3 regions of the Streptomyces sp. NPDC051286 genome follow, and region 2 is predicted to be linked to each of the others. Evidence: riboswitches for the same ligand, from Rfam matches in the RefSeq annotation. Region 2 holds a riboswitch; each other region holds the start of a gene.
The links. A riboswitch is a leader RNA that binds a small molecule or an ion and turns the genes downstream of it on or off. The one in region 2 is predicted to bind cobalamin.
Positions count from the first base shown of each region.

Region 1: it holds a riboswitch for cobalamin, as region 2 does, so the genes downstream of both, ACIBB8_RS31535 (ribonucleoside-diphosphate reductase subunit alpha) here and cobN (cobaltochelatase subunit CobN) in region 2, are expected to answer to the same signal.
Region 3: it holds a riboswitch for cobalamin, as region 2 does, so the genes downstream of both, ACIBB8_RS00970 (prenyltransferase/squalene oxidase repeat-containing protein) here and cobN (cobaltochelatase subunit CobN) in region 2, are expected to answer to the same signal.

Region 1 covers NZ_JBITER010000049.1:10,232-13,499, forward strand. The annotation lists gene mctP (monocarboxylate uptake permease MctP) at 1-945, shown strand, start outside; gene ACIBB8_RS31530 (GNAT family N-acetyltransferase) at 1,012-1,272, shown strand; cobalamin riboswitch at 1,318-1,450, shown strand; gene ACIBB8_RS31535 (ribonucleoside-diphosphate reductase subunit alpha) at 1,594-3,268, shown strand, end outside.
Region 2 covers NZ_JBITER010000026.1:66,756-70,023, forward strand. The annotation lists gene cobN (cobaltochelatase subunit CobN) at 1-1,406, opposite strand, end outside; cobalamin riboswitch at 1,477-1,608, opposite strand; gene cobG (precorrin-3B synthase) at 1,690-2,982, shown strand; gene ACIBB8_RS24750 (precorrin-8X methylmutase) at 3,039-3,268, shown strand, end outside.
Region 3 covers NZ_JBITER010000001.1:213,115-216,382, reverse strand. The annotation lists gene ACIBB8_RS00975 (MBL fold metallo-hydrolase) at 77-1,114, shown strand; cobalamin riboswitch at 1,146-1,280, shown strand; gene ACIBB8_RS00970 (prenyltransferase/squalene oxidase repeat-containing protein) at 1,387-2,655, shown strand; gene ACIBB8_RS00965 (SCO2322 family protein) at 2,697-3,268, shown strand, end outside.

The DNA.
Region 1 (3,268 bases), on a different contig from region 2:
AACCCCGCAACCGGCAAACCGCGCGGCGCCCTCGCGCCCGCCGATCCCGGCCAATGGGGTTACGCGACCCTGGCCCTGGGTTCGGCGCTCGCCCTCTTCATGTACCCGCACTCGATCACGGCGACGCTCTCCAGTCGCAGCCGTGAGGTGATCCGGCGGAACACCACGATCCTGCCGCTGTACTCGCTGATGCTGGGCCTGCTGGCGCTGCTCGGCTTCATGGCGATCGCCGCCGGAGTCAAGGTGGAGAACGGACAGTTGGCGATCCCGCAGCTGTTCGAGAACATGTTCCCCGACTGGTTCGCCGGTGTGGCGTTCGCCGCGATCGGCATCGGCGCGCTGGTTCCCGCCGCGATCATGTCGATCGCCGCGGCGAACCTCTTCACCCGGAACATCTACAAGGACTTCCTGAAGCCCGACGCGACCCCGGCCCAGGAGACGAAGGTCTCCAAGCTGGTGTCGCTGGTGGTGAAGGTCGGGGCGCTCGTCTTCGTCCTCACCATGGACAAGACGGTCGCGATCAACTTCCAGTTGCTTGGCGGGATCTGGATCCTGCAGACGTTCCCGGCACTGGTCGGCGGCCTGTTCACCCGGTGGTTCCACCGCTGGGCGCTGCTCGCGGGCTGGGCAGTCGGCATGGTGTACGGCACGCTCGCCGCATACGGAGTGGCGAGCCCGACCCAGGCGCACTTCGGCGGCTCCTCGAAGGAGATCCCGGGGATCGGCGAGATCGGCTACATCGGTCTGACGGCGTTCGTGCTGAACGCCGTGGTGACCGCGGTGCTGACCTTCGTCCTGAACGCGGTGAAGGCCCCGGCGGGCGTCGACGAGACCTCTCCGGCGGACTACACGGCGGACGCGGGCGACCCGGGCGTCCAGGTGGAACTCCCCTCGGCCAGGCCCGAGTCGAGCCCGTCACCCGACGCGAGCCCGTCCGCCGGCTAGTGCCTTGCCGGACGGGCTGCACCCAGCCCGTCCGGCGCCACCCCACCGGTACGGCACACTCCCGGCATGGACCTGTCGATCCGCCGAGTTCCGGATGCTCACCGTCGCACGGGGGCGCGTGGCCACGGGGCGGGCGAGGCCCTCGTGCGGGCCTGTATCGCCCGGGCACGGGCCGCGGAGGGCGTCGAGCGGCTTGTCCAGTCCACCCAGTCGACCATGTCCGGCGCCCACCGGATCTGCCATCGGCTCGGCTTCGTACCCCCACCGGAACACGACCGGGATCCCATTGCGGGCGTCGCGCTGCTCACGTACAACCTGAGCCTGTGAACCGATTCGACACAACATGTGGGGGCTGCCTCATCGGGCGGCCCCCACATGTATGCTCATGCTCGCTGTCGCCGCAGGGAAATCCGGTGCGAATCCGGAACTGTCCCGCAACGGTATATTCGGGTCCCTTTTGCGCACCCTGAAAGTCCGAGGACCTGCCGACAGCGCGTCCGGCTCGACCGATCCGGACGCCCAGACGTCCGGGCCTCGCGGATGGGCCGGTGGACGCTGCACGCAGTGCTGCCCTCCTTCTTCGGGCATGCCTCCGTGCGGCTGCCCCGCTCACCCGCCGGCCCCGAGCCGAGCGAGGGAGAGCACCACGTGACCATCGCGCCAGCCGATCCGGCTTCAGTCGCCGAGTCCGCGGGAACCACGAACGACGGACCCGGGGCCGCACTGCTGCGGACCCTGACCGACCTCACTGCCGATCTGCCCGACACCGACCCCGGCCGCGTCGCCGCCGCCGCGCTGCGCGGCCGCAACGCCGCGTCGGACGAGGCGGAGTTGCGCACGCTGGCCACCGAGGCCGCCGCGGGTCTGATCGCCGAGGACCCCGCGTACTCCCGGCTCGCCGCCCGTCTCCTGACCCGCACCATCGCGGACGAGGCGGCCGGTCAGGGCGCGCTGTCGTTCTCCGCCTCGGTCGCCGTCGGCCACCGCGAGGGTCTGATCGCGGACCGCACGGCCGCGTTCGTGGCGCTCCACGCGGCCCGGCTCGACGCGCTGGTCGAGCAGTCCCTCGCCGACGGCGCCGCCGACCGGTTCGGCTACTTCGGGCTGCGGACACTGCACAGCCGCTATCTGCTGCGCCACCCGCTCACCCGCCAGGTCATCGAGACGCCGCAGCACTTCATGCTGCGCGTCGCCGCCGGCCTCGCCGAGGACGAGTCGGTGCGCGCACTGGACGAGGTCGCCGCGCTGTACGGCCTGATGAGCCGCCTCGACTACCTCCCCTCCTCCCCCACACTCTTCAACTCCGGCACCCGGCACCCGCAGATGTCCTCCTGCTATCTGCTGGACTCACCGCTGGACGAGCTCGACTCCATCTACGACCGTTACCACCAGGTGGCGCGGCTCTCCAAGCACGCGGGCGGCATCGGCCTCTCGTACTCCCGGATCCGCGCCCGCGGTTCGCTGATCCGCGGCACCAACGGGCACTCCAACGGCATCGTGCCGTTCCTGAAGACGCTCGACGCCTCGGTCGCCGCAGTGAACCAGGGCGGCCGCCGCAAGGGCGCCGCCGCCGTCTACCTGGAGACGTGGCACGCGGACATCGAGGAATTCCTGGAGCTGCGCGACAACACGGGCGAGGACCAGCGGCGTACGCACAACCTCAACCTGGCGCACTGGATCCCGGACGAGTTCATGCGCCGGGTCGACGCGGACGGCGACTGGTCGCTGTTCTCCCCCGCCGATGTGCCGGAACTGGTCGACCTGTGGGGCGACGAGTTCGACGCCGCGTACCGGGCCGCCGAGGCCAAGGGCCTGGCCCGCAAGTCGATGCCCGCGCGTGAGCTGTACGGCCGGATGATGCGGACGCTCGCGCAGACCGGTCAGGGCTGGATGACGTTCAAGGACGCCTCCAACCGGACGGCCAACCAGACCGCAGAGCAGGGTCGCGTCGTCCACTCGTCGAACCTGTGCACCGAGATCCTCGAAGTCACCGACGACGGCGAGACCGCCGTCTGCAACCTCGGTTCGGTCAACCTCGGTTCGTTCGTGGCCGACGGCGACATCGACTGGGAGCGGCTGGACTCCACCGTCCGTACCGCCGTGACGTTCCTCGACCGGGTCGTCGACATCAACTTCTACCCGACCGAGCAGGCCGGCCGCTCCAACGCCCGCTGGCGTCCGGTGGGGCTGGGCGCGATGGGGCTCCAGGACGTCTTCTTCCGGCTGCGGCTGCCGTTCGACTCCCCCGAGGCCCGCGCGCTCTCCACGAAGATCTCCGAGCGGATCATGCTCGCCGCGTACGAGGCGTCCTGCGACCTCGCCG
Region 2 (3,268 bases):
AGGAGGTTCCCGCGGCGCAGGGCGGCGAGCACGATGTCGCCCTCCGGATTGCGGGAGCGGTCCACGAACATCTCGCCGGGCGGCGGACCCCAGTGCCGCTCGACGGCGTCGCGGAGTCCGTCCGGGAGCGTGGCGTACCAGCGCCGGTAGTCGGCGGCCGGGATACGGACCGGGTTGCGGGCCAGCTGCTCCTCGGTCAGCCACTCCTGGTCGTGGCCGCCGGCCTCGATCAGGGCGTAGATCAGCTCGTCGCCGTCGCCGGAGACCAGGCCGGGGAGTTCGTCCTCGGGCCCGAAGTCGTAGCCCTCGGCGCGCAGTCGGCGCAGCAGGGCGACAGCACTGGCGGGGGTGTCGAGCCCGACGGCGTTGCCGATACGGGAGTGCTTGGTCGGGTAGGCGGAGAGGACGAGTGCCAGGCGCTTGTCCCCGGCCGGGATGTGGCGAAGCCGTGCGTGGCGTACGGCGATTCCGGCGACGCGTGCGGCGCGTTCGGTGTCGGCGACGTACGTGGGCAGTCCGTCCTCGTCGATCTCCTTGAAGGAGAACGGGACGGTGATCAGCCGGCCGTCGAACTCGGGGACCGCGATCTGGCTGGCCGCGTCGAGCGGGGAGACACCCTCGTCGTTGTCCTCCCAGTCGCTGCGCGAGCTGGTCAGGCAGAGAGCCTGCAGGATCGGTACGTCGAGTCCGGTGAGCGCACCCGCGTCCCAGGACTCGTCGTCGCCGCCCGCCGATGCCTCGGCGGGCCGGGTGCCGCCCGCGGCGAGGACGGTGGTGACGATGGCGTCGGCGGCGCGCAGTTCGTCGATGAGTGCGGGTTCCGGGGTACGCAGGGAGGCGACGTACAGGGGGAGGGCGCGGGCGCCCGCGTCCTCGATCGACCGGCAGAGCGCGTCGACGAACGCGGTGTTCCCGCTCATGTGGTGGGCGCGGTAGTAGAGCACCGCGACGGTCGGGCCGTCACAGGCGCGCGCGGTGCGCTCCAGGGGTCCCCAGGACGGTGCGGGTGCCGGAGGCTCGAAGCCGTGGCCGGTCAGCAGCACGGTGTCGGAGAGGAACCGGGCCAGCTGGTCCAGGTTGGCCGGGCCGCCGTGCGCCAAGTAGGCGTGCGCCTCGGCGGCGAGCCCGATCGGGACGGTGGAGGCGGCCATCAGCTGGGCGTCGGGGGCCTGTTCGCCGGTGAGGACGACGACCGGCCTGCCGGTGGCGAGGACCTGGTCGAGCCCTTCCTGCCAGGCGCGGACCCCGCCGAGGAGGCGTACGACGACGAGGTCGGCGCCGTCGAGGAGAACGGGGAGGCCGTCGAGCGGCAGGCGCGAGGGATTGGCGTAGCGGTAGGTCACCGGACCGTCCGCGGCGCGGGCGCTGAGCAGGTCGGTGTCGGACGTCGACAGGAGCAGGATCATGCGGCGTCGGGCCTTCCTCGGGGTGTCCACGCCCCGGGCGGTGTCGGAATGGGTCTCCCCTGCTCGAGCGGTGTCGAGACCTTGGGGAAGGGAGTTCCTGACTCGCCCGGCCCAGGGCCGGACTCACAGTGGCGGGACCGCGCCGGACTCGCACCGGGCTTCCTCCCCTGTCGCCCAAGAGCCCGACAGGCTCTTGGGCGATACCGGGCCGGGTGGCCCGTTGCTAGGCATAGTAAGGGCCTTACATCGGATGGGATTCATACAGCTCAGAATGATGGTCGGTATGCTCGCCGCCATGTCCACTTCCGACACCCCGCCATCGGCCCCGGGGGAGCCCGTCTCCCGTGACCGCGGCGATGCCTGCCCGGGGTCGCTGCGGCTCCACCGGGCGGATGACGGGGCGCTGGCGCGGGTCCGGGTCCCCGGTGGCGTGCTGACTGCCCGACAAGCGGACGCGCTCCACGGTGCCGCACGGGAGTTGGGCGACGGTGAGCTGCATCTCACTTCGCGGGGCAATGTCCAGTTGCGCGGCCTCGGCCCGGAGTGCGGCGGACGGCTCGCCGAACTCCTGGGCGGGGCAGGGCTGCTGCCGTCCCGGAGCCATGAGCGGATACGCAACGTCGTGGCCTCCCCGCTCTCCGGGCTCGACGGCCGGGGCCACCGGGATGTCCGGCCGTGGCTGACCGCGCTGGACGCGCTGTTGTGCGGAAGTGACAAAGCGGCCGGGTTGTCCGGCCGCTTTCTCTTCGCGCTGGACGACGGCCGTGGTGACGTCGATGCCCTGGGCGCGGATGTGACGTTGCTGGGGCAGAGCGACGGGAGCGCGCTCCTGCGGATCGGGGCCGCGGAGGCGGTGCTGAGGGTCTCCGGGGACGATGCGCCGCGCGCGGCGCTCATCGCCGCCGAGACGTTTCTGGCGGCGGCGCAGGAGACGGGCGCCTGGCGGATGAGCGAACTGCCCTTTGCGGCCGAAGAGTTGCTGGAGGCGGTGCGGGTGGCACTGCGGGTGGCCGGTGCCGCGGAGCGCGTACCACCGGCGTCGGCGGCGCAGGAGCCCGCGTACGGCGTCGTGGGCACCGCGGTCTGTGTGGGGGTGCCGCTCGGGCGGCTCACCGGTGCTCAGTGGACGAGCCTGTCCCGCGTGGGCCGCGAGCTGCGGCTGACCCCGTGGCGGAGCGTCGTCGTGACGGGCGTGACGCCCGGCGACGCGGCGGTGCGGCTGCGCGAGTGGGATGCGGCCGGACTGATCGTCGGGCCCGGCTCCGCGTGGACGGGGATCGGTGCGTGCATCGGCCGGCCCGGCTGTGCGAAGTCCCTGGCGGATGTGCGGGGCGACGCGGAGGCCTTCGTACGGACCGCCGGAGAGCCCGTGGCCGGGCAGCTCCCCGTCCACTGGTCCGGCTGCGAACGCCGCTGCGGTCACCCCAAGGGCGCCTGGGCCGACGTCGTCGCCGTTCCGGGCGGGCACCAGGTGGCCCAGGTCCGCGGCGGTGAACGGGGCGCCCCCGTGACGGTTCACGGCAGCCCGTCCGACCTGGCCGCCGCGGTGAACGCCGCCCGCCGCACCCGTACCTGAACCACCGACCCGAGGGCGCTGCAGCCCGACCACCGACCGGAGAGAGCGAAACCACCGTGTTCCAGTACGAGAAGGACGGACCGGCGATCTACCGCCAGTCCTTCGCCACCATCCGCGCCGAGGCGGATCTCGCGGGGCTGCCCGCCGACGTCAGCCAGGTCGCGGTCCGCATGATCCACGCCTGCGGCATGGTCGACCTCGTACGCGACATCGACTTCACCCCGGGGGTCGTGGCCGGTGCCCGCGCGGCGCTGCGCTCCGGTGCGCCGATCCTGTGCGACGTGGC
Region 3 (3,268 bases), on a different contig from region 2:
ACTACTGGAACGAGTTCTCGTTACAGTGGGCGTGGCGCAACACAGCCGCAGGCCGGGACGGCAGAGGGGAAGCCCCATGACACAGGTGACCGAGCACGGCGGCGGCGTGTGGTCCATCAAGGTCCCGATCCCGGACAACCCGCTCGGCCACACCCTGGTGCATGTCCTCGACACCGACCGCGGGCCGGTCCTCGTCGACACCGGCTGGGACGACCCCGACGCCTGGGACACCCTGGTCGCCGGAGTCGCCGCCGTCGGTGTGGACATCACCGGAATCCACGGCGTGGTCATCACCCACCACCATCCCGACCACCACGGACTCTCCGGACAGGTCCGCGAGGCCTCGGGGGCGTGGATCGCGATGCACGCCGCGGACACCGCGATCGTGCGCCGCACCCGTGAATCCGAACCGGGCACCTGGCTGACGTACCTCGCGGCGAAGCTCGCCGCGGCCGGCGCACCGGAGGAGCATCTCGCCCCACTGCACGCCCCCCGCACGGGCGGCCGGATGCGCACGCTCCCCGGACTGCGCGCCGCCCTCCCGGACCGCGAGATCGTCCCCGGCGAACTGCTCGGCCTCGCGGGCCGGCGGCTCCGGGCGATCTGGACGCCGGGCCACACCCCCGGCCATGTCTGCCTGCACCTGGAGGAGGACCATCCGGCCGATCTGCCCGGCCGCGGCCGCCTCTTCTCCGGCGACCATCTGCTGCCCGGGATCAGCCCCCACATCGGGCTGTACGAGGACCCGGACGACACGACGGTCACCGACCCCCTGGGCGACTACCTGGACTCGCTGGAGCGCATCGGCCGGCTCGGGGTCGCCGAGGTGCTGCCCGCCCACCAGTACGCGTTCACGGACGCGGCGGGGCGCGTACGAGAACTCCTCGGCCATCACGAGGAGCGGCTGACCGGACTGCTCACCCTGCTCGCCACCCCGTTGACGCCATGGCAGCTGGCCGAGCGGATGGAGTGGAACCGGCCTTGGGAACAGATCCCGTACGGCTCGCGGAACATCGCCGTCTCCGAGGCGGAGGCTCATGTGCGGCGGCTGGTCAAGCTGGGGCGCGCGGAGGCGGTGCCGGGCAGCGGGCCGGTGACGTACGTCGCGGTGTGAGGCAGCCCTCCGCCCGGGGCGAGCGGGCTACCTCCCGGTAGAGTGTGCGAGTCGTCATCACGCCCGTTCAGGGGGAAGCCGGTGCAAATCCGGCACTGACCACGCAACCGTGAGCCGCCGACACAGCGGCGAGTCGGGCTGCCCTGTCCGCGGTCGTGACCGGCTCGCGTCACCGGAACCCCGGTGACCGGCACCGTCGAGGAATACGGGGCCGGAGCCTGGTGCCTGAGTGTGCCTGTGCCCGGTTCCCCACAGGAGAGGCTCAGCCCGCCATGACCGTACGCCGCAGCGCAGCAGCGCTCGCCGCCACCGCCACCGTGCTCTGTGCGGCCGCTGCCCCGGCCGCGGTCGCGGCGCCGTCCCCCTCCCCCACCCCGTCCGTCGCGCTGCCCTCCGGGCTGTACGGCACCAAGGACCCGACGTACGACGGGGTCTGGCGGCAGTCGCTGGCCTTCCTCGCCCAGCACGTCGAGGGGGTCGTGCCCGCGACGAAGTCGGTGGACTGGCTGATCGCCCAGCAGTGCGCGAACGGCGCCTACGCCTCGTACCGCGCCGATGTCTCCAAGCCGTGCGACACCAAGACCATGCTGGACACCAATGCGACCGCCGCCGCGGTGCAGGCGCTGGCGGCGGTCGGCGGGCACGGCGACATCGTCAACAACGGCGTCGGCTGGCTGAAGTCCGTCCAGAACAAGGACGGTGGCTGGGGCTACAACCCGGGCTCCCCCAGCGACGCCAACTCCACCGCGATCGTGATCGGCGCGCTGGCCCGGCAGGGCCAGCGGATCGGCGACATGACGAATCCGGACGGCAAAACCCCGTACGACGCGCTGCTCACACTCGCGATCCCGTGCGGCGGCCCGGACGGCGGCGCGTTCGCGTACCAGCCCGACAAGGCCGGGAAGCTCGCCGCGAACGCGGACGCCACCGCGGCCGCCGTGCTCGGCTCGATGGGCAAGGGGCTGGACACCGGGAACAACGCCGCGGTCGAGGGCAAGCCGCCGGCCTGCCGGAAGGGCGACGTCGTCAAGCCCGAGCAGGCCGCCCAGAACGGCGCCTTCTACCTCGCGGGCGCCCTCGCGAAGAACGGCAACCACCTGGACCTGCCGCCGATGCCGGGTGCCGACGACACCACCCCGCAGCCCGACTTCGGCAACACCGCGGACGCCGTCGTCGCCTTGGCCTCCGCGGGCCACAAGGACAAGGCGGCCGGTGCGGTCGGCTGGCTGCAGAAGAACTCCAGGAGCTGGGCCGAGGAGAGCGGCCCCGCCGCCTACGCCCAGCTGGTCCTGGCCGCGCACGCGACCGGCGCCGACGCCCACGACTTCGGCGGCGTCGACCTGGTCCGGGGGCTGAACGCGAGCGGTCCCGCGCCCGCTGCCGTCATCACGCCCAGTGCGACCCCGGACAACTTCTCGGCCGAGGACGGCAGCAGCGACGACGCCGGTCTCGGGGTGTGGTGGCTGGTCGGTATCGGCCTCGCCGCCGGTGCGGGCGTCGGCTTCCTGATCAGCAGCCGCCGGAAGCCCCAGCAGCCGTGAACCGAGCGGGGAATCGTACGGGGAATGCGTTCGGCGGACGGATGGCCGTCGCACTGCTGCTGGTGCTCGGCGCCGCTCTGACCGTGTTCGGCGCGGGCACCGCCCATGCGGCCGGCTACCGTTACTGGTCGTTCTGGGAGGGCAAGGGGTCCGGCTGGGCCTATGCCACCCAGGGCCCCTCGCTCGTCCGGCCCGACGACGGGGCGGTGCAGGGCTTCCGGTTCTCCGTGAGCGAGGACTCCCAGGACTCGGCAAAGCCGCGCCGCACCCCCGACTTCGCGACGGTCTGCGCGGACACCCCCGCCAAGGACGGCACCAAGCGCGTCGCGCTCGTCATCGACCCCGGCACGCCGGCGGACGCCCCGGCCGGGGAGACGCCGCCCGCGCTGCGCACCGCCTGCGCGCAGGTCGCCCCCGGGGCGAGCACCGCCGAGGCGCTCGCCTCGGTGGCCAAGCCGCTGCGCTACAACAGCAACGCCCTGCTCTGCGCGATCTCCGGCTACCCCGCCTCGGGCTGCGGCGAGCAGGTCTCCGGAAGCGCGCGCACGGCGTCCGCTCCTCCCTCGTCCACCCACCCCGGGAACGGGCGCAGCGGTCCGTCCACCGGGGTGCT